Regions from separate parts of the Aminobacter aminovorans genome, predicted to be linked through region 2. Evidence: predicted binding sites of a transcription regulator. Region 2 holds the regulator's gene; each other region holds the start of a gene.

What was found. Region 2 encodes PhoB, which activates phosphate uptake and scavenging genes when phosphate is short. Its sites were predicted from a motif close to TGTCATNNANCTGTCAT; they were not measured.
Positions count from the first base shown of each region.
Region 1: olsB (l-ornithine N(alpha)-acyltransferase) is a predicted target of PhoB. The motif match lies at 3,086-3,102, and genes of this name have one in related genera.
Region 3: phnN (phosphonate metabolism protein/1,5-bisphosphokinase (PRPP-forming) PhnN) is a predicted target of PhoB. The motif match lies at 4,059-4,075, and genes of this name have one in related genera.

Region 1 is NZ_UFSM01000001.1:236,336-243,923, forward strand. Features, by position in the region: gene DY201_RS01205 (SH3 domain-containing protein) at 1-631, shown strand, start outside; gene DY201_RS01210 (PAS domain-containing hybrid sensor histidine kinase/response regulator) at 784-3,024, shown strand; gene olsB (l-ornithine N(alpha)-acyltransferase) at 3,175-4,056, shown strand; gene DY201_RS01220 (MmcQ/YjbR family DNA-binding protein) at 4,062-4,415, shown strand; gene DY201_RS01225 (SRPBCC domain-containing protein) at 4,436-4,912, shown strand; gene DY201_RS01230 (hypothetical protein) at 4,943-5,290, opposite strand; gene DY201_RS01235 (NAD(P)/FAD-dependent oxidoreductase) at 5,319-6,662, opposite strand; gene DY201_RS01240 (trimeric intracellular cation channel family protein) at 6,732-7,364, opposite strand; gene grpE (nucleotide exchange factor GrpE) at 7,481-7,588, opposite strand, start outside.
Region 2 is NZ_UFSM01000001.1:1,384,917-1,392,504, forward strand. Features, by position in the region: gene DY201_RS06830 (PstS family phosphate ABC transporter substrate-binding protein) at 1-194, shown strand, start outside; gene pstC (phosphate ABC transporter permease subunit PstC) at 297-1,763, shown strand; gene pstA (phosphate ABC transporter permease PstA) at 1,760-3,076, shown strand; gene pstB (phosphate ABC transporter ATP-binding protein PstB) at 3,101-3,925, shown strand; gene phoU (phosphate signaling complex protein PhoU) at 3,965-4,669, shown strand; gene phoB (phosphate regulon transcriptional regulator PhoB) at 4,768-5,457, shown strand; gene DY201_RS06860 (ROK family protein) at 5,487-6,728, opposite strand; gene xylF (D-xylose ABC transporter substrate-binding protein) at 6,978-7,588, shown strand, end outside.
Region 3 is NZ_UFSM01000001.1:435,427-443,014, reverse strand. Features, by position in the region: gene DY201_RS02175 (VOC family protein) at 1-136, shown strand, start outside; gene DY201_RS02170 (DUF1801 domain-containing protein) at 126-482, shown strand; gene DY201_RS02165 (SRPBCC domain-containing protein) at 505-894, opposite strand; gene DY201_RS02160 (DNA alkylation repair protein) at 1,132-2,238, shown strand; gene DY201_RS02155 (peptide chain release factor 3) at 2,429-4,021, shown strand; gene phnN (phosphonate metabolism protein/1,5-bisphosphokinase (PRPP-forming) PhnN) at 4,229-4,858, shown strand; gene DY201_RS02145 (DUF1513 domain-containing protein) at 4,871-5,980, opposite strand; gene DY201_RS02140 (imelysin family protein) at 5,993-7,072, opposite strand; gene DY201_RS02135 (di-heme oxidoreductase family protein) at 7,072-7,588, opposite strand, start outside.

The DNA of each region.
Region 1 (7,588 bases), 1.1 Mb from region 2:
TATGACCGCCCTGATGAGCGTCACCGCCGTGTCCGCCCTCTTCATCGTACCGCATATGGGCCAGAGCTCCGCCGACACCGTGCAGGAAGCCAAGCAGGCTGAGGCCGAGCCATCCAAGGAAAAGATTACCACCATCACCGCCGAACCGACCGGACGAAAGAGCCGCGTCGCTTCCGCCGCCAGCTCGATCATCGTTTCGGACGCCGTTGCCGAGGAAGCATCCGACATGCCGCTGGCCGCCGACCCGCGCTGGGCCCAAGTGGTGAAAGCCGGCGCAACGCAGCCGCTCGAAGCCATGCCGGCCATTCCCGGTGCCGAGAAGGTCATCGCCAAGGACCCGACCGAGACCGTCGCACTGGCGCTTACCGACACCAACGCCAAGACCGATCCTGCCGAAACCGCCGCAGTCCAGGCCATCGAAGCCGAAGCCAAGCCGGCCGGGGCCAGCGAGGGCGGCAAGGCAGCCGTCATCAAGCGGTCGGTGAACATGCGCGCCAAGCCGCAAAAAGGCGGCGAGGTGCTTGGCGTCATTCCGGCCAAGACCTCGGTCGAACTCGTTTCTTGCACCCAATGGTGCGAAATCGTTTTCAACGGCAAACGCGGCTACGTTTACAAGAGCTACGTTCAGTAATCGTAGTATTCCCCTGCCGTCATATTGCTAAAACGCGCGACCGCTAAAATTCGAACTATCTGCCAAAATCTTCCCTAAGCTCTCGGTGTTAGGCTTCCGCCATGATGACGGAATCCGGCACAACTGATGAAAAGACGAAGCAAGGTGCGGCCATGGCCGACACCGACATGCAGTCGCATCGCCGCCTCATCACGCCACCTTCGCTTGCACCGGCATTGCCGAAGGAGCCGCCGCGCGGCCTCTATTTCACCATCCTCGTCGCGGTGCTGGTGCTGTCGGGCCTCGCCCATCTGACCGGCGCCCCTGTTTTCATCAGCACGAGCCTTTTCGCCATCGGCCTTGCCGGCATGGTGCTGCTGTCGCGCAGCCTGGGCGAGCGCGCGCGGGCTGCCGAGGCAATCACCGAGAACGCCTCGCGCAACCGCGCCGAGATCGAGACCCTCGCCGATCGGATGTGGGAGTTGCAGGAAAGTGAGGAGCGCTTCCGCGGCCTCATCGACGCGCTTGGCGACCTTGTCGTCCACCGCGACCGCGACGGCCGCATCGTCTATGCCAACAAGGTATTCGCCGAACTCATCGGCCAGGACCCGCGCGATCTCGCCGGCCGCACGCTGGCGGAACTCGGCGTCGATGTCGGCGTGGTGCCGGACGCCGCCTTTTCAGACGGCGAATGCCTGAGCTCCACCGATGTCGGCATCCGCTCCAACGGCGTCGTGCGCTGGTTCTCCTGGATCGAGCTTTCTGTACGCGACAAAGCCAGCAATGCGGTGTCGCACCGGGCCATCGCCCGTGACATCACCGCCCGCAAGCGCGCCGAGGCGGCCCTGATCGGCGCCCGCGAGCGCGCCGAATATGCCAGCCAAGCAAAGTCGCGCTTCCTGGCAACCGTAAGTCACGAAATACGTACGCCGATGAACGGCATCATGGGCATGGCCAAGCTGCTGCACGACACTGAGCTGTCGCCCGAGCAGCGCACCTATGTCGGCGCCGTTTCGACCTCGGCCAGCGCACTGCTGGCGCTGATCGAGGATCTGCTCGACTATTCCAAGATCGAGGCGGGCCGCTTCGATCCCGAGCCGCAGCCGATGTCGCCGCGCGAAATCGCCGACAATGTCGTCGAGTTGCTGGCGTCTCGCGCCTTCGCCAAGGGCATCGGGCTCGGGTGCCATGTCGCGCCCGCTGTGCCGCAGATGATTTCGGCCGATCCGGGCCGCGTCCGCCAGGTGCTGCTCAACCTGATCGGCAACGCCATCAAGTTCACCGATGCCGGCGGCGTCCGTCTCAACGTCGCGCGGACTGGCGACGATCATCCGGGCAAGATCCGCTTCACCGTGACCGACACAGGCCCTGGCCTGCGTGCCGAGGACGTCGAGCGCATCTTCGAGGAATTCGAGCAGGCCGACGGCACCTCGACGCGGTCGCATGGCGGCGCCGGGCTCGGGCTCGCCATCTCCAAGCGTCTGGTCACCGCCATGGGCGGCACGATCACCGTCTCCAGCCAACCCGGCGAAGGCTCGGAATTCACCTTCGAGCTGCCGGCATTTGGCGCGACCGACACGCCCCAGACCAATGCCGATGCGCTGGCCGGACGGCGCGCCGTCATCCTGTCGAAGAACACCACCGAGGCGGAGGCGCTGGCCGAAACCATCCGCGCCCATGGCGGCCGCGCCGACATTGCGGTGACGCCCGAACAGGCCGCCGCCTTCGCCGAAGGCTGCAACGCGCTGCTCGTCGACGCCGCACTGGAAGATAATGACGGCCGTATGCTGAAGCAACTGCGCGAAAACGGTTTCGCCGCCAGCGAGGCGGTCACGCTGATTGCGCCGACCGACCGCGGATTGCTCGGCGAACTGCGCGCCAGCGGCTATGCGACCTTCCTGGCCCGGCCGGTGCGCGGCGAGACCCTGCTGCGAATTCTGCTGGCGAAACAGGGCGTCGTGCCGGGCAAGCCGCAACTGGCGAGCCGGCGCACAGCGGCCAAGCCCGCGAATCGTCCGCAGCTTCGTGGCCTGTCGGTACTGATCGCCGAGGACAACGACATCAATGCCATGCTCGCCCGCGCGGTGCTGGTGAAGGCAGGGCATCGGGTCGACGTCGTCAACAATGGCAAGGCCGCCGTCGAGGCGGTGACCGGAGCCAGTCGCAAGCGGCGCTACGATGTCGTGCTGATGGACATGCACATGCCCGTAATGGACGGATTGGACGCGATATCGGCCATCCGCCGGCATGAAGAGCAGCATGGAATGGCTGCCGTGCCGATCATGGTGCTGTCGGCCGACAGCCAGGAAAAGACCCGCCACGCGGTGCTCGCCCATGGCGCCAGCGGCTTCGTCACCAAGCCCCTCGACCCCGATGTCCTGATCAATCTCGTCGAGCAGCGCGCCGCCGCCTGAACTAGATAAGTGTGATTTTCCTAGCCGGCTACCCGACGTTGCTTGCCCGGCCAGACTTGCCGCGACAGGTTGATCACGATACTGTCACAATCCTGTAGCACCGACACCGTATCCCCGCGCCAGGAGGGATGGCTCGAAGGAGAATCACCCGTGCATACAGCCTTGCCGGACAGTGACACTCAGAAAGCCAACGGCGCCAAGGTGACAGTGCCTTCCAAACCTTTACTGCCAGGGACACCGCTCGGACGGATCGGTACACTTGAGGTTCGCCTCGCCCGGGACGAAGCGGAAATCGCCGCCGCCCAGGAAGTGCGCTACCGTGTGTTCTTCGACGAACTCGGCGCCAGGAAGCAGGCGCTGCATTCGATCGAGCGACGCGACGCCGACCGGTTCGACGACATCTGCGATCACCTGCTGGTCTTCGACACCTCGATATCAGGCCCCGAGCATCGCCGCATCGTCGGCACCTACCGTCTGCTGCGCCAGGAGCGCGCGACGGAGGCCGGCGGCTTCTATTCCGACGATGAATTCGAGCTGAACAAGCTCATCGCCCGACATCCGGGCCAGCGCTTCCTCGAGCTCGGCCGCTCCTGCGTGCTGCCCGAATACCGCTCCAAGCGCACCATCGAGGCGCTTTGGCAAGGCATCTGGGCCTATCTGAACCGTTACGACATCGACGTCATGACCGGTTGCGCCTCGTTCCACGGCACGGTGCCGGCGGCGCATGCCGAGGCGCTGACCTATCTGGCCCATCATTGCCGCACCAGCGCGGATTGGGACGTGCGGGCGGTGGTTGGGCGCTATTGCGCCATGGACCTGATGCCGATCGAAGCGGTCAACGCCAAGTCCGCAATCGCCGCGATGCCGCCGCTGATCAAGGGCTACCTGCGCGTCGGCGCCAAGATCGGCGATGGCTGCGTCATCGACCATGACTTCGGCACGACCGACGTCTTCATCGTCATGCCGGTGAAAGAAATCGGCGCCCGCTACATCAACTATTATGGCGGCGAAACCCAGCGCTTCGCGGCCTAGGTGCTGTGAGCGACGACCTCCGGCCTGCCTTCAACAAGCTGCGCGCGGCGGCTGATGGGCTGGCGGAGGTGGTAGAGGGGACCTCCTACGGCACGCCGTCGCTTCATGTCCGCAAGAAATTCCTCTGTCGGGTCAAGGATGCGGACACGGTGGCGGTGATGTGTCCGCTCGAGGAAAAGGAGATGCTCATAGAGGCCGACCCGCATCTCTATTTCGAGACCACCCACTATAAGGGGTGGCCGGTAGTCCTGGTGCGCATCCACGACATCCCGCCCGATCAACTGAGGACGCGGCTCGAACGCGGCTGGCTGATGCAGGCACCAAAGAGCCTGCTCAAGGCACGGCAAGCGACCGGTTGATCCCAAGGGGCGAGACACTGATGGCAGGTGCCCAGGAGCTTGGGAGAACAGACACCGGATCGCGGATCATAAAGGCAGCGCCTGACGTCATCTACCGGGCGCTGATCGAGCCTCAAGCCGTGGCAAGCTGGCGTCCGCCGCAAGGCATGCGTGGCGAAGTCCTGGCCTTCGATGCGCGCGAGGGCGGCATTTTCCGCATGGCCTTTATTTATGAAGGCGACAGCGGACACGGCAAGACCACTGATAATGCCGATTTCTTCGATGGCCGGTTTGCCGAGCTGACGCCCGGAAGGCGGGTCGTCGAGCTCATCACGTTCGAATCGGAAGATCCCAATCTTGCCGGGACGATGCGGATCGTGACGACGCTGGGGCCGGTCGACGGTGGCACACGGGTCACCGTCAGCTGCGAAAACGTGCCCGCCGGCATCGGCCAGGACGACCATCAGCAGGGCATCGCCTCGTCGCTCGAAAATCTGGCGGCCTTCGTCGAGGTCTGAGCAACGGCTGCCGATGGGGCGGCTTCTCGATCAGCCGCAGGTTTCCGCGGCAAGCTCGTTCAGCCGTTGCTCCCTCAACGCGTCCGCAATGTTGGGCATCAGTGCCAGGCAGACCAGCACGCAGATGCCGGCGACCAGCAGCCACAACGGTTTCCTGAACTGCCGGCCGTTGAGCACGGCACCGGCGCCGTAGATGGCCAGTCCAAGCAGGCCAAGGAACAGCACCAGGCCCGGGCCGTCGCAGTCGATGCCGCCTCCGCCCCACACCTTGTATTCGTTCGCCGGCAACAGCCCGAGCACGACAATGGGCAGGCCGACAACAAGGGCGGTATAGCCAAGGATGGCAGCGAGGTGGCGCGGCTGTTTCCGCTCGATCATGCCACCCCGTCCCGGCGCGTTCGACCCGTCATTGCCGCCCTGATGGCACTGGCATGGCGCGAGTGGCAGGGGTCGGCTGCGCGTCTGGCGCCTCCTCGCCAGCCGTTACCCCGATCGCGTCGATCCGGGCCTCGCCCTGGGTGATCAGCCGGGCGCCGCGCTGATTGCGGGCGTGAATCCACAGCCAGTTGATGGCCACGCTGAGCCGTGCCCGCGAACCGATGAGGAAGTAGATGTGGGCGATGCCCCAGAGCCACCATGCCAGCGCTCCCTTCAGCTTGATCCAGCCGAAGTCGATGACCGCGCGGCGCTTGCCGATCTGTGCGAGACTGCCCTGATGGCGGTAGTGGAACCGCCGCGGCGCGGCATCACCGCGCAGCCGCGCCTTGATGGTGGCGGCGACGTGCTGGCCTTGCTGCTTGGCGGCGGGCGCGATGCCGGGCGCGGGTTTTCCGTTCGGGTCGTTCACCGTCACGGTGTCGCCGATGGCGAACATCTCAGGATAACCTGGAACCGTCAGGTCAGGCATGACCTGGAGACGTCCTGCCCTGTCCGCCGGGGCGCCGAGCCACTCGGCGGCGGGCGATGCGCGCACGCCGGCGGCCCAGATGATCGTCTTGGTCGCCAGCCTGATATCGCCATAGGTGACGCTGTCGGCATTACAGTCGGAGACGGCGCGGCCGAGCTCGACTTGGATGCCAAGCTTGCGCAGCGAGCGCAGCGCATATTCGGAGAGGTCGTCGGGGAAGCCACCAAGTACACGCGGCCCGGCCTCGATCAGTACCACCCGTGCCCTGCCCGTATCGATGTTGCGGAAATCGCGCGGTAGCGTGTCGCGCGCCAGTTCGGCGATCGTCCCGGCCATTTCCACCCCGGTGGGTCCGGCGCCGACGATGACGAAAGTCAGCAGTGCCGCCTGCTTTTCCCGATCGGTCTCTCGCTCGGCGCATTCGAACGCCACCAGAATGCGGCGGCGGATCGTCGTTGCGTCCTCGAGCGTCTTCAGGCCGAGCGCAAAGGGCTCCCATTCGTCGTGGCCGAAATAGGCATGCCGCGCGCCCGTCGCCAGCACCAGGCTGTCATAGGGCACTGTCTCGCCACCTTCGAGCAGGACGTGGCGCCGCACGGCATCGACGCCGGTGACGCTGGCCAGGATGGTCGTCACCTCCGGCCTGTTCCAGACAAGCGAGCGGATCGGCCAGGCGATCTCGGAGGTGGCCAGCGAGGCCGTCGCGACCTGGTAGAGCAGCGGCTGGAACAGGTGATGGTTGCGCCGGTCGATGAAGGTGATGCTGACCGCAGCACCCGCCAGCCCCTTGACGACCTCCAGCCCGCCGAAGCCGGCGCCGACGACCACTACGCGATGCTGCATCTGACCTGCCCTCTGCTTCGTCGGCACATAGTAGAACCAGCTTCGCGGACAGGTATAGGGCCTGATATCTCAGGGAATATCTTCGGGGCGGCGGCCCGGGCGGCTGCGATAGGCCGGAAAGGTCCAGCCGAACTTCAACGCGCCGCCGCGCACCATGAAGGCAGCGACAAAAGCAACGACGGTTGACACTTCAGGCGGCAAATCGGCGATGTCGGCGAGCGTGTAGATGCCCGCTCCCACCATGGCCGCCGAGACATAGATTTCAGGCTTGAGCAGGACCGAGGGCTCCCCGGCAAGCAGATCGCGCAGGATGCCGCCGAAGGTCGCCGTCAAAAGCCCCATGACGATGGCGACCGTCGGCGATGCGGTCGCCGCCAGCCCCTTGGCAGCCCCGATGGCGGCGTAGGCGGCCATGCCGAGCGCATCGAGCCAGAGCAACAGTTTGTAACGGGATTCGACCAGATGGGCGGTGAAGAACACCCCGACCGCGACCGCGGCACAGACCAGCACATAGGCCGGGTTGATCACCCAGAACACCGGGAGCCCCAGGATGACATCGCGAACTGTGCCGCCGCCGATGCCGGTAAAGCTTGCCAGGAACAGAAAGCCGATGACGTCGAGTTGCTTGCGCGATGCGGCAAGCGCACCAGTCGCGGCAAACACCGCCACACCGGCATAGTCGAGGTAGAGCAGTGGGCTCATTCGAGCGAACAGGCAGTAGTGAGTAGCGAATAGGAGAAAAACAAAGCAGCCCCCGGTTTGGGGGCCACTTTACTGATCAAATCCCGGTTCGCTAATCCCTATTCGCTATTCGCTTCTCAGGCGTCTTTTTCAGCCTGTTCGTTGACCGGGCCGGGCTCGGCCGGGGCATCTGCGACTTGCTTGGGGCCACCCTTGGCGATTCCTACCATGGCCGGGCGCAGCAC
Region 2 (7,588 bases):
CGCGTCCGCTGTTCTTCTACGTCAAGAAGGCACATCTCGGCGTCGTTCCCGGCCTGAAGGAATATGTCGAGTTCTTCCTCGACGACCAGATGGTCGGCCCGGAAAGCCCCCTTGCCGACTACGGCTTGGTTGCTGCTCCGGATGCAGAGCGCGCTGCACAGCGCGAAGCCTTCGGCGCCGGCAAGACCATGTAATCAGTGAACTGCCACGGGGCGGCGGAAAAATCCGCCGCCCCGTGGAATATTCCGCCGACTGTCCCGTTCGGCACAGAGAACCGAATTCACCGAGGCCGGCCCATGTCATTCCTGCTTGTCTTCGCCATCGTACTCGCAATCGGACTGGCGGCCTTCGTGGCCGGCCGGCAAAGGGCGCGTGCGCAGGATGATGGAACGGTCAAGCCGCACTCGCGTGCGCACTATCACGGCTGGTGGGCGTTCCTGACTGGCGTCGTTCCGGCCGTTTTGTTTCTCGCCGCCTGGGATATCGGCGCGAGTGCCTATCTCAACAGCCATATCCATTCGTCCCTGCCGGCCGATGTCGCCGAGGGCACCGTCGCGCATGAAGATCTGGCCGCCGGCCTTGTCAAGAGCCTCGCCAACGGGTTGCGCAAGCTCGACGGCCAGACGCTCGGCGCGCTGCCTTCGAGCTTCGCCGAGCTGCAGCCGATGCTCGCAGCAAAGGGCGTGGCGCTGGCGCCCGACACGCAGGACTACATGATCCCGATCGCCACGGACGCCAACCGCGTCTCCGATCGTCTCGGCATGATCTCCGCCGTCGTTTCGGTCGGCCTCGCCCTGATCGGTGTCGGTTACGGCTTGAAGGGCATAAGCCCCCGCGCCAGGGCGCGCAACAATGTCGAGAAGGTGATGCTGTGGAGCCTGCTCGGCGCCTCGACGCTCGCCATCCTGACGACGATCGGCATCGTGCTGTCGATGCTGTTCCAGACCATCGCCTTCTTCGAGAAGGTGCCGCTGAGCAACTTCTTCTTCGGCACCGTGTGGGACCCGCGTTTCGCCGCCGCCGGTGCAGGCGCCAGCGAAGGCCAGTTCGGCCTGATCCCGCTGCTCGCCGGCACGCTCTACATCGCTTTTGTGGCACTGCTCGTCGCTGTGCCGATCGGCCTGATGTCGGCGGTCTATATGTCGGAATACGCAGCCCCCAAGGTGCGCGCGGTTGTCAAGCCGGCACTCGAGTTGCTCGCCGGCATCCCGACCATCGTCTACGGTATTTTCGCGCTCGTCACGCTCGGACCCTTCCTGCGCGACATCAGCGCAGCCCTGACCGGCGGCACCCCGTTCATCCAGGCGCAGTCGATCCTGACCGCCGGCCTGGTGATGGGGGTGATGCTGATCCCGGTCGTCTCGTCGCTCTCCGACGACATCATTACCGCCGTGCCGCGCGCCATGCGTGACGGCTCGCTCGGCCTTGGCGCTACGCGCTCGGAAACGATCAAGCGCGTCATCCTCCCAGCCGCCTTGCCAGGCATCGTCGGTGCCATCCTGCTCACCGCCTCGCGCGCCATCGGCGAAACGATGATCGTGGTGCTGGCGGCCGGCGTCGCGGCGAACCTTACGCTCAATCCTTTCGAGGCGATGACCACCATCACGGTCAAGATCGTCAACCAGCTGACCGGCGACCTTGAGTTCAATACGCCGCAGACACTGGTGGCCTTCGCGCTCGGCATCACGCTGTTCGCGCTGACGCTGGTGATGAACATCGTCGCCCTTTACATCGTCCGGAAGTACCGGGAGCAGTACGAATGACCGATATTTCGCTCGACACGCTGACCGCCTCGGCTGCCCGTCCGCGCCGCGACATTGGCCTCAAGAAACGCTACGCCGCCGAACGCCGCTTTCGCCTCTATGGCGTGCTGGCGATCGCCATAGGACTGGCCTTCCTGGCTGTGATGCTGACCTCGATCGTCTCAAAGGGCTACACCGCCTTCTGGCAGACGACGGTGACACTGCCGATCAACTTCGACGAGAAGGTCATCGACCCGTCCAACAAGCGGGCGACCGACCCGAACGTGCTGATCACGGCTAACTATCCCAAGCTTGCCGAGACTGCGCTGATCGAGAAGCTCGGCATCGACGCCAACGACAAGGCCGAGATACGCAAGCTCAAGGGCTTCCTGTCCGACAGCTCGCGTGTCCAGCTCAGGGCGATCGTCGCCGCCGACCCGTCGGTGATCGGCACGACGCGCAATGTCGACATCCTCGCCGCCGCAAATCTCGACTCGGCCTTCAAGGGCCAGATCGACCTCGAGGTTCCGGAAAGCCGCCGCAAGGTGTCGGACCAGCAGGTCGAGTGGATGAACAAGCTCAAGGCCGAAGGTGTCATGGCCGAGCACTTCAACACCGGCCTGTTCAGCTACGGCGCGTCGAGCCGGCCTGAAACCTCGGGTGTCGGCGTCGCCCTCATCGGTTCGTTCTACATGATGGTGATCGTGCTGCTTCTGGCACTGCCGATCGGCGTGGCCGCCTCGATCTACCTCGAGGAATTCGCCAAGAAGAGCCGCTTCACCGACCTGATCGAGGTCAACATCAACAACCTCGCCGCCGTGCCGTCGATCGTCTTCGGTCTTCTGGGCCTGGCTGTGTTCATCAACTTCCTCGGGCTGCCGCGCTCTGCGTCCTTCGTCGGCGGCCTGGTGCTGACGCTGATGACGCTGCCGACCATCATCATCGCGACGCGTGCAGCCCTTGCCGCCGTGCCGCCGTCGATCCGCTCGGCAGCACTCGGCCTCGGTGCCTCGAAGATGCAGATGGTGTTCCAGCACATCCTGCCGCTGGCCGCCCCGGGCATCCTGACCGGCACGATCATCGGCCTGGCGCGTGCGCTCGGCGAGACCGCACCGCTGCTGTTGATCGGCATGGTAGCCTTCGTCGCCGACTATCCCAAGACGCCTTTCGACCCGGCGACGGCACTGCCGGTGCAGATCTATATGTGGGCGAACGAGGCCGAGCGCGCCTTTGTCGAGCGCATGTCGGGCGCCATCATCATCCTTCTGATCTTCCTCATGGCGATGAACATCGTCGCCATCGTCCTGCGCCGCCGCTTTGAGCGCCGCTGGTAGGGCATGGACAAGGAGCATCCTGCTATGAACATCATGACCGAAAAATCCCTCGACGACGCGGTGAACGCTGAGATGAACGCCAGAACGAACGAAATCATCAAGATGCGCGGCGACAAGGTGACAGTGCACTATGGCGACAAGCAAGCGCTGTTCGGCGTCGACCTCGATGTCCGCCAGAACCAGGTGACGGCACTGATCGGCCCGTCGGGGTGTGGCAAGTCGACATTCCTGCGCTGCCTCAACCGGATGAACGACACCATCGACAGCGCCAGCGTCGGCGGCAAGATCACTCTCGACAACGAAGACATCTACGATCCCAAGATCGACGTGGTCGAACTGCGTGCCCGTGTCGGCATGGTGTTCCAGAAGCCGAACCCGTTCCCGAAGTCGATCTACGAAAATGTCGCTTATGGCCCGCGTATCCATGGCCTTGCCAAGAACAAGGCCGAGCTCGACATTATCGTTGAGAAGAGCCTGCAGAAAGCCGCCCTGTGGAACGAGGCCAAGGACCGCCTCAACGAGCCAGGCACTGGCCTGTCGGGCGGCCAGCAGCAGCGGCTGTGCATCGCGCGCGCCATCGCCGTCTCCCCCGAGGTGATCCTGATGGACGAGCCCTGCTCGGCGCTCGATCCGATCGCTACCGCGAAGGTCGAAGAGCTGATCGACGAACTGCGCGAGAACTACACGATCGTCATCGTCACCCACTCGATGCAGCAGGCGGCACGCGTGTCGCAGCGTACGGCGATGTTCCATCTCGGCTATCTCGTCGAGGAAGGCCCGACCGACAAGATGTTCACCAACCCCGACGACAAGCGGACGCAGGACTACATTACCGGCCGCTTCGGCTGAGTGAGTTTGCGCCGCCGCACACGAGACGAGGAAGAAATCATGGGCGAACATACAGTCCGGTCCTTTGACGAGGAACTCCAGCACGTCGACCAGCTCATCCGCGACATGGGCGATCTCGCCGGCGCGATGGTGGCAGGCGCCATCCGCGCGCTTCTGTCGTCCGACCAGGCGCTGGCGCAGAACGTCGTTGCCGATGACACGATCATGGATGCCAAGCAGCGCGATCTCGACAATTCGGCGATCACGCTGATCGCCAAGCGCCAGCCGATGGCGCAGGACCTGCGCGCCGTCGTCGGCGCAATCCGCATGGCGGGCGATCTCGAGCGCATCGGCGACCTTGCCAAGAACATCGCCAAGCGTGTAGGCGCCGTCGGCCAGTCGCCGACGCCGCGCAACCTCTCGCATTCGATCGACGCGATGGCGCAACTGGTGCTCGGCCAGGTTCGCGGCGTCGTCGATCTCTATGTCGCGCGCCAGGCCGAGGGCCTGAAGGATCTGCGCGCCGACGACCAGAAGATCGACATCCAGTACACCGCCGTGTTCCGCGAACTCCTGACCTACATGATGGAAGATCCGCGCAACATCACGGCCTGCACGCATCTGCTGTTCTGCGCCAAGAATCTCGAGCGTATCGGCGACCATGTCACCAACATCGCCGAGAACGCCTATTTCGTCGTGACAGGTACGCAGCTGCCGCTGAACCGGCCCAAGGTCGACGAGACCACGACGACGGTTCCGGCCTGAGCATTTCCGCAACCGCATGCGTTTGGCGCGGGGGCGCTGCATAGGTTAAATCAGCGTATGGTCCGGAAGCGACCATGCGCCAGGACAAGGTATAGCCGATGATCGCTCCCAAGGTCATGGTCGTCGAAGACGAAGAGCCGCTGGGCGTGCTGCTTCGCTACAATCTCGAATCCGAAGGTTACCAGGTCGAGGTCGTCACGCGTGGCGACGAGGCCGAGATCCGGCTCCAGGAAAACGTGCCCGATCTTCTGGTGCTCGACTGGATGGTGCCGGCGCTGTCAGGCATCGAACTGTGCCGCCGGCTCAGGATGCGGCCAGACACCGAACGCCTGCCGATCATCATGCTGACCGCGCGCGGCGAAGAGAGCGACCGCGTGCGCGGGCTTTCGACCGGCGCCGACGACTATCTGGTCAAACCGTTCTCGACGCCGGAGTTCATGGCGCGCGTCAAGGCGCTGCTTCGCCGGGCCAAGCCCGAGGTGCTGTCGTCGGTGCTCAAGGTCGGCGACATCATGCTCGACCGCGAGTCGCATCGGGTCTACCGCAAGAAGAGCGAGATCAAGCTCGGCCCGACCGAGTTCCGCCTGCTCGAATTCATGATGCGGCATCCGGGCCGGGTGTTCTCACGCAGCCAGTTGCTCGACAATGTCTGGGGCGAGACGATCTACATCGACGAGCGCACCGTCGACGTCCATGTCGGACGCCTGCGCAAGGCGGTCAACAACGGCCGCATGCCCGACGTGATCCGCACCATCCGCGGTGCCGGCTACGCGATCCGCGAAGACTAGAGACCACGCCTTGTCCGTTTCGCCCCAGGCTAGGCGCCGTCGGTATCGGCGCGGCGTGGGGCGGTGCCTGCGGCAAAGATCTCCTGATCGACGGCAAGCAGGGCGCGCATCATCGCGCCTTCCCGCTTGAGCGGAACCTCGTTGGGTTCGGTGTCGAACGAGATCGCTTTCGAGTGCAGCCCGCCTGCCGTCTTGGCGATGGCTGCGCGTACATGCGGCTCCATGATGTCGAAGGCCGTTGCGCCGACGCCGACGAAGGCGAGGGGGGCGGGGTCGAACAAGGCGAACATCGAGCCTAAACCGAAGCCGATCGCCTCACCGGCCTTGCGGAAGGCCTCGCGCTCGGGACCGTCATGGTCGCGGGCGGCGTCGGCAATCGCTCTGATGTCGTCGTCGGACAGGTCGGCCAGAGGCTCGGCATTCTCGTCGCCAATTCTGGCGTTGCGCCAGATGGCGTAGTTGCCGGCATAAGCCTCGATGCAGCCGCGGCGGCCGCAGCGGCAGAGCGCGCCGTCCGGTCGGTGGACCATGTGGCCGAACTCTGCGCCCGACGATTGCGTGCCGGTAAACAGCTCGCCCTTGACGACCAGGCCCATGCCGATGCCGTGCGACAGAAGGATGGCGATGAAATCGTCGCGATAGCGCACCGGGTCGCGCCAACGCAGCGCTTCGGCGATCATGTTGCAATCGTTTTCGACCGACACCGGTACGCCGAATTCCTTCTCGAACCGGTCGGCGAAAGGCAGGTCGTCATGCTCGGTGATCGGCGACCACAACAGCTTGCGCGAAGCGGCATCGGTGATGCCCTGGACAGCCATGGCGATGCGCAGCACCGGCCCGCCGGAAGCAGCAGCATCGTCGATCAGGCGGCGGATCATGGCGCTGCACTCGTCGAGCAATGCCTCCGCGGTCATCTTCTGGGTCACCAGCCGCTTCGTTTCCTCTGCGGTCGTGTTGCCGGCATAGTCGATGACGGCGGCCGACAGGCTGTTGAGCGAGAGCACGATGGCAACGATCGACGCGGCATTGGGTTCGAGCATCAGCCCAACCTGCGGCCGGCCCCGCTTCATCGAAACCGGCTCGCTGACCTTGGCTTCAGCAAGGATGCCTTCCGATATGAGATCGGAGGAAATCGTCGAGATCGTCGAGTGGCTGAGGCCGGTGGTGGCGGCGATTTCGGTGCGCGACGGCTGGCTGGCACGGCGAACAGCGGATATAACCATGGCGCGGTTGCGCCGTCTCAGATCGTCGTGACGTATGCCGACCGACATGTGCTCGTCTTCCTCCCGGCGAAGCGCTGCCCTTCTTAAGCGGCAGTCCCTTACGCGCCAAGCGATTGTGACAGAGCCCACGCCAATTGTCTCTATTTATTTCGATCCTCGAAAAAAATAGAGATCCCACGCGAAACCATGTTGACAGTGACGGGCCATTGCGTCAGTATTTTTTCGAGGCTCGAAAAAAAGAGCTTCTCCAAGGGCTATCGCGAAGTAGGCGCGCCCATTGGGCGCAGGGAGGAAATAATGAAAAAGTTTACCACCGCCATCCTGGCGGGTGTTGCCATGACTCTGTCGCTTACGGCAGGGGCTTCGGCAAAGGACAAGGTCATCGGTGTCTCCTGGTCGAACTTCCAGGAAGAGCGCTGGAAGACCGATGAAGCCGCCATGAAGGCCGCCATCGAGGCCGCCGGCGACAAGTACATTTCGGCTGACGCGCAGTCGTCGCCGGCCAAGCAGCTGACCGACGTCGAGAGCCTGATCTCGCAGGGCGCCAACGCCCTGATCATCCTCGCTCAGGACGCCTCGGCCATCGGACCGGCCGTCGACAAGGCCGTCGCCGAAGGCATTCCTGTTGTCGGCTACGACCGCCTGATCGAGAACAAGGACGCGTTCTACCTGACCTTCGACAACAAGGAAGTCGGACGCATGCAGGCCAAGGGCGTGTTCGCCGCCAAGCCTGAAGGCAACTACGTCTTCATCAAGGGCAGCGGTGCAGATCCGAACGCCGACTTCCTGTTCGCCGGCCAGATGGAAGTGCTCAAGGAAGCCGTCGACGCCGGCAAGATCAAGAATGTCGGCGAAGCTTATACTGACGGCTGGCTGCCGGCCAACGCCCAGAAGAACATGGAGCAGTT
Region 3 (7,588 bases), 950 kb from region 2:
CGAGGATCATCCCTGGGGTGATCGTGGCTTCGCGATCCAGGACCCAAACGGCATCATGCTCTACATCTATTCCAACAGGGCGCCATCTGCCGAATTCAGGCAGTTCTACGCGCCAGGAGCAGGCCATGACCGGTAATCGCGTTCAAGCACTGCTCGAAGAGATGCGCGATCACCAGCCGGACCACTTCGCGATCGTCTTGCGGGTGCGCGAGATCGTGCTGCAGGCCGGTCCGTCCATCTCCGAGGAGATCAAATACGGCGGCATCCTGTTTTCGGCGCGTACGCCGTTTTGCGGCGTCTTCTCATATGCCGGTCATGTTACGCTGGAATTCAGCCAAGGTGCGGCTTTGCCGGACACGCACGGCGTGCTTCTGGGGCAAGGCAAACTGCGACGACACATCAAGCTGCTGTCGGTGTCGGACATCAAGGATCGGCATGTCGCCGCCTATGTCAAACTGGCGCGCAACGCCGCAGGCGACTGAAAGGCGCGCGCTCGGCGACCACTCAATGATGCGTCAGCGCGCGGTTCATCGGCTCCCAGTACATTTTCTGCCAGCCCTCATCGAGCGTAGCGTGCGCCGATCGGGGGTAGCCGGCTTGGTCGAAGGTCAGCCCGGTGCAGGTGCCGTCGGCCTGCAACTCGAAGCGCACGATCGAGCAGGTGCCCTCGGGCCAGGCGCGCGAACGCCAAGCCTGGAAGATACGGCGGTTGGGCACCAGCTCGACATTGCGAACTTCGATGTCGCCGCCGAACATCGACACCTCGCCGCCTTCATGCGTTGAGATGTGCGCCGCGCGGCCGCCTGACATCGCCTGGAAACGGGCGGAATCGAGCAGCAGCTCGTACATATTCCTGGGCGAACCCTCGATGTGCACTTCCTGGTGGATGGTCATGTGACCTCCTGGAACGGCGCTAGATGGCGCGCGCTTTCGATTATTTTCCGCCTGTCAGGGTCGGTCGTCAACGTCAGCGCAATGCCTTGCAAATGCCACTACCGGCAGGCTCCTGACAGCTCATTGGCAGGAGAGAGGTTGTAGATTGGAGGCGAGCTTCGTATCTGCGCAGCAAGCCCGTGCATCCGGATGGACGCACAGGGGGCCGGCGCGGGGGCGCCATGCAGGACGAGATCGATGACGGAAGACCAGACGCTAGCCGCCCCGGCACTCAAGGAAATCTTCGACCGTGAGCGCCTTCGCCACATCGCCACAGAGACGGCTTCCATTTCTGCTGCCTTCGATGCGGAAAAGTTCATGGCGCTGGCAACCGCCAATCTCGACGATCTCGGCATCATGCAACGCCTGCGCCAGACGGCAACCAGCCTGCACGGAGCACTGCCGGGCAGTTTCGAGAATGCCGTCGATGTGCTGCACGAGCTAGCGCCGCGAATCCAGCACGGCTTCGCCTCAATCGTTCTGTCGGAATATGTCGCGCTTTACGGCAAGGGGCATTTCGACCTGTCGATGCAGGCGCTGAGCTATTTCACCCGCTTCGGTTCGGCCGAGTTCGCCATCCGTCATTTCCTGGCCAGGGATTTCCACGGCACGTTGCAGGTGATGCGTGGCTGGGCGCTCGACGACAACGAGCATGTGCGCCGCCTGGCCAGCGAGGGTTCGCGGCCAAGGCTGCCGTGGTCGTTCCAGCTCAAGCAGCTGATCAAGGATCCGTCGCCGACGGCGCCGATCCTCGAGGCGCTGCGCAGTGATCCGAGCCTTTATGTGCGCAAGTCGGTGGCCAACCACCTCAACGACATTTCCAAGGACCATCCCGACCGGGTGATCGACCACATATCGGCATGGGACATGGACGACAGGAACACTGCCTGGATCGTCAAGCACGCGCTGCGCACGATGATCAAGAAGGGCGACCCGCGCGCGCTTGGCGCGATCGGCTCCACGGGCAAGCCGATGGTGCGTGTCGAGGCCTTCGCGATCCAGCCGGCGGCGATCCTGCTCGGCGGCCGCATTACGCTGAAGGCCAACATTGCCTCGACCGCCGAGACCGTGCAGCAGCTGGTGGTCGACTATGCCGTGCACTATGTCAAGAAAAGCGGCGGCAGCTCGAAGAAGGTGTTCAAGCTCAAGGAGATCAACCTTCCGCCGGGCAGCCAGAAGGAGCTTTCGATCAGCCAGGCGGTACGTGACTTCACCACGCGCAAGCATTATCCCGGCCATCACCTGATCGAGCTGATCGTCAATGGCGAGACCGTGGCCGAGGGCGGCTTCGAGCTGAAGGGGTAGGCGCGACGCTCACGCCTGCCCCTCCCCCGTGGGGGAGGGTGAACTTGCGAACAGCTCCGCTCTACGGCGTACCCCACCCTCTATTCCTCACCACAAGGGGGGAGGGATGTCCTGAACGCCCCGCATCGTTCCAATTCCTCGACAGGCGCGGCATCGGCTGTTAGAAGCCCGCCATCACAAGGAAACCCCGATGGCTGAAGACATCGAAAAGGCGGTGGCGCGCCGCCGTACTTTCGCGATCATCGCGCACCCTGACGCCGGCAAGACGACGCTGACCGAAAAGCTGCTGTTATTCGGCGGCGCGATCCAGCTCGCCGGCGAGGTCAAGGCCAAGAAGGACAAGATCCAGACCCGCTCGGACTGGATGAAGATCGAGCGCGAGCGCGGCATTTCGGTCGTAACCTCCGTCATGACCTTCGAGTATGGCGACAACGTCTTCAACCTGCTGGATACGCCGGGCCACGAAGACTTCGCCGACGACACCTATCGCACCCTGTCGGCTGTCGACAGCGCGGTCATGGTCATCGACGCCGCCAAGGGTATCGAACCGCGCACGCTGAAGCTGTTCGAGGTCTGCCGCCTGCGCGATATCCCGATCATCACCTTCGTCAACAAGATGGACCGTGAGGCGCGCAACACTTTCGAGATTCTCGACGAGATCGAAGAAAAGCTGGCGCTCGACACCGCCCCGATCACCTGGCCGATCGGCCAGGGCAAGACTTTCTCCGGCACCTATCACCTCGCCCAGAACGCGGTGCGCCGCGGCGACGCCGAGGCCGAGCGGACGCCGGTGCATGGCCCTGACTCCAACCGCGCCGCCGGCCTATTGCCCGACAACGAACGCCCGGCCTTCATCGAGGAACTGGAGCTTGCCCGCGAGGCCTGCCGTCCGTTCGACCTGCAGGCGTTCCGCGAGGGGCATCTGACGCCGGTCTATTTCGGCTCGGCGCTCAGGAACTTCGGCGTCCGCGACCTGATCGAGGCGCTCGGCGACATTGGCCCCGCACCCCGCGCCCAGGAAGCCGACGCGCGTAAGGTCGAGGCGACGGAAGAGAAGATGACGTCGTTCGTCTTCAAGATCCAGGCCAACATGGACCCCAACCACCGCGACCGCATCGCCTTCGTCCGCGTCTGCTCGGGCGAGCTCAAGCGCGGCATGAAGGCCAAGCTGGTCCGTACCGGCAAGCAGATGAGCCTGTCGGCGCCGCAGTTCTTCTTCGCCCGTTCGCGTATCACCGCCGACGAGGCCTATGCCGGCGACGTCGTCGGCATCCCCAATCACGGCACGTTGCGCATTGGCGACACGCTGACCGAGGGCGAGGACATCCTGTTCCGCGGTGTGCCGAATTTCGCGCCTGAGATCCTGCGCCGCGTCCGCCTCGGCGACGCGATGAAAGCCAAGAAGCTCAAGGAAGCGCTGCACCAGATGGCCGAGGAAGGTGTGGTCCAGCTGTTCCAGCCCGAGGACGGCTCGCCGGCCATCGTCGGCGTCGTCGGCGCGCTGCAGATCGACGTGCTCAAGGAGCGCCTGTCGGTGGAATACACGCTGCCGGTCGACTTCGAGATGGCGCGTTTTTCGATCTGCCGTTGGATCGATGCCGACGACAAGGCGGACCTGCACCGCTTCATCGAAAGCCATCGCGGCGACATCGCCCGCGATCTCGACAACGACCCGGTGTTCCTCGCCCAGCACGAGTTCTCGCTCAACTATGAGGCCGAGCGCTGGAAGATGATCCGCTTCGCCGCGATCAAAGACTATCAGGTCCGCGACAAGGTCGCCTGAAGCATGATGCGGGGTGGATTTGCCGCTCCGCATCTCGTTTCGTCATTCCGTCATGCAAATCGCCTATTGGCATCGCAGTGCCGCCGTCCGCCCCTTGGTCCAAGCCATGGAGCGTGACAGCGCGGTGCTGGAGATGTTCAATGCGCCGAGCTGAAAAGGGCCGGCGCCGCCAGGGCGGGGGTTCTGGCTAGGAGGAAATGACGTCGCATGATGGTTTCAGCATTGATCGAGCGTGAACTGACCCGCCTTGGCTCGCCTGTCCGCAATGGCGTCTTCGTCGCGGTGGTCGGCCCCAGCGGTGCCGGCAAGGACACGCTGATTGCCTATGTCCGCGCGCGCCTGACCGACGACGATCACGTCGAATTCGCCCGCCGCGTCATCACTCGCCACAGCGACGCTGCCACCGAGGATCACGACACACTCGCCGACGCGGCCTTCATTGAGGCAGAGGCTTCGGGCGCTTTCGCGCTGTCATGGGAAGCACACGGACTGCGCTACGGCATTCCGGCTTCGGTCGACGATGCCATATCGGTCGGTCATGTCGTCGTCGCCAACACCTCGCGCGGGGTCATCCCGGCGTTGCGCCAGCGCTACGCCAATATCGCCGTCGTCGAAATCACCGCATCGCCTGAGATACTCGCCACGCGGCTTGCGGCGCGCGGACGTGAATCGCGCGGCGAAGTGTTGGCGCGCCTCGCACGTACCGCACCGCACGATCTCAGCGGCCCCGGCCATGTGGCGATCGACAACAGCGGTGCGGCCGAGATCGCCGGCGAACGCTTCCTTGCGGTGCTGCGCAAGGCCGTCGCCTTCTCTGACGTGTCAGGTCTTATTTAGGTAAGCAAAAGCTTACGTATTTCCCAGGTCGATGCGCAGCATGTGGTTGTCCCAGACATGCTCGGGATCCTCGGTCTGCTTGCCGTCAGGCTCGACGACCAGGCCGGCGCCTGTCGTGGCGAGGAAGCCGTGGCGGTCGGGCGCCAGTCCGCAAACCTCGACAAGATCGTTCTTTGCCACAACCTTGCCCGTCTTCGCCTCGATCATCGCCCAAGCGTTGCCTTGCGGCGAGGATACCGCGATCAGCCCGGCGTCGCGGTTGGCTGCGACCGAGCCGATATAGTTGCGGAAACCGCCGAGGATGCCCTCGGGCATGTCGAGCATCTCGAGTTCCTTGCCACGCGCAGCACGGCCGATCAACAACGGCTTCTCGCTCGCCGGACCCTCGTGCTGGCAGCCGAACCAGACCGTACCCTCAGCGTCGATGTCCATGTGTCGGATCGACAATTGGTGAAGTTTTTCAGGCAGTTCGTGTTTCTCGATGAGATCGTTTGAGACGCGGTCGACCAGCACGAAGGACGGCTTCATCGTCGGAATGTTGAGCTTGGCGCGGCCGAAATCCGGATGGGTCTCGATGCCGCCATTGCAGATGGCGAGCGTGCGTCCGTCGCCGAGCAGGATCAGCTCATGCGGTCCGACGCCATGGGTCGGGAATTCGCCGAGGCGGCGGAAGCCGTCGCGGGCGTCATAGACGCCGACCATGCCGGCGGCGTTGTCGAAGTCGTTCTCGGTCACATAGAGCAGGGCGCCATCGGGCGAGAACACGCCGTGGCCGTAATAGTGCCGGCCGGCGATGCTCGGGATGGTCAGCGGCGCGTCCTTGCCGGTGTGGTCGAAGAACAGCATGAAGGTGCCGGGCTGGCGCGCGAACACCACCGACTTGCGCGAGATGGGATCGAAGGTAACGTCGTGACCGCGTTCGGGCAGGGTGACGCTGTGCAGAATCTTGCCGGCCTCGGACAGGATCGCCACGCCATACTCGCCAGTCCTTGCTTGGTAAGTCGTGGCGAACATTGAGTCGGTTTCGAGCGCCAACGCGCGCCGGGCCGGGCTGAGCGAAAGCACGAAGCCCGCGCCAGCTGCCTTGAGGAAATCGCGACGGTCGAACAGCGGCGTGCGCATCGTCCTGCCTCCTCAGTCGCCGTCGAGCGACGAGAAACCGGCGGTCAGGCCGAGGGCCCCGGACAGCCTGGTGCCGAACTGCTCGGACAGGCTCGACGTTACCAGCGCGAAATAGCCGAGCTTCTCGCGCTTGGCCGGGTCGGCAAGGGCCGCATCGATCGGGCCGGTGACGGCGGCCGCCGCCGCCTGCGCATTGGTGAATTCGAAGCCGATCGACTCGGCAACCCAGCGCTCGTCGGCCGGCACCAGCTCGCCGAATTTCGAAGCGGCGAAAAGCGCTTCCATGCCTGATATGTTGCCGGCCAGCGAGGCGCCGGTGCCTTCCGAGCGCCAATAAAGCGCCTGCTTCGGCTTGTCGGACGCGGTATTCTTGCCGAAGAAGCCGTTGAGGCGCACGTCGCGCACCAGTTCGACCCCGTTGACATAGACTTCGAGCAGTTCGGTCAGGGCCTCGCTGTCGTCGCGGTAGAGCGGATTACCAGCACCGGGGTTCTTCCACTGGCTGGCGAAGCCATTGTCGTCGCGCCAGCCGGCATCGACGTCGGAGGCGATGGCCCCGATGTTGCCTGAAATCGCCTTGCCATAAGCGCAGCGATAGGCGGCCGAGTTGCCGGCGAGCTCGTCGGCGCCGGTGCCGAACAATACGAATTCCAGCGCACCGAGCCCTTGCATGGCAACGCTCTTCTGGCTCAGCGTGGCTGCGTCGGTGGCGGTGGCATCCTTGTCGGCGAGGGCCGACTGCACCTGCTTCAGCCCGGTTCCCTTGCGGTCGGGCCAGAACAGCAGGCGCTCCAGCCGGTTCTGTTCGGTGATCGGCCCGAAACGGATGATCTCGACCTCCGACCAGGTCGCCGTGGTGCGTGCGAATGACGCGCGCGCTGCAGCAAGCGTGTCGGTCGACGGCGTTGCACAAAGTGTAATCATCGACTTACTGAGTTCGGCTGTCGTCTCGACCAGTCGGCCGTATGCCGGACGGATGAAGCCGTCGATGGCATCGGCGATCACCTTGGCCGACGCCTCGCTGGCGGAGGTGGCGGTCGAAGGCAGGAACAGGCAGAAGGCGAGGGCAGCAGCCAGGGAACGTCCAGCCATCACAGCGACTCCAGGAATTTGACCAGCGCATCGCGGTCTTGCGCCGGCAGCGCGGCAAAGTGGTCGCGTGACGTCTGGCCTTCGCCACCGTGCCAGAGGATCGCCTCGCTGAGGTTGCGGGCCCGGCCATCATGCAGAAAGAAGGTGTGGCCATTGACGGTATGGGTCAGGCCGATGCCCCACAGCGGCGGCGTGCGCCATTCGTTTCCGCCGGCGTCGCCGACCTGCTGGCCGTCGCCGAGTTCGTCGCCCATGTCGTGCAGCAGGAAGTCGGAATAGGGCCAGATCAGCTGGAACGACTGCGCCTTGTTGGGGGTGTCGCGGCGGGTGACGAATTTCGGCGTGTGGCAGGAAGCGCAGCCGGCTTCGTAGAACATCTTCTTGCCGCGCAGCACCTGCGGGTCGTCGATGTCGCGCCGGGCCGGCACCGCCAGGTTCTGCGAATAGAAGGTGACCAGATCCATGATCGGGTCGGGGGCTTCGCTGCCGCCGAGCCGCTCCTGCACGCCGTTGGGC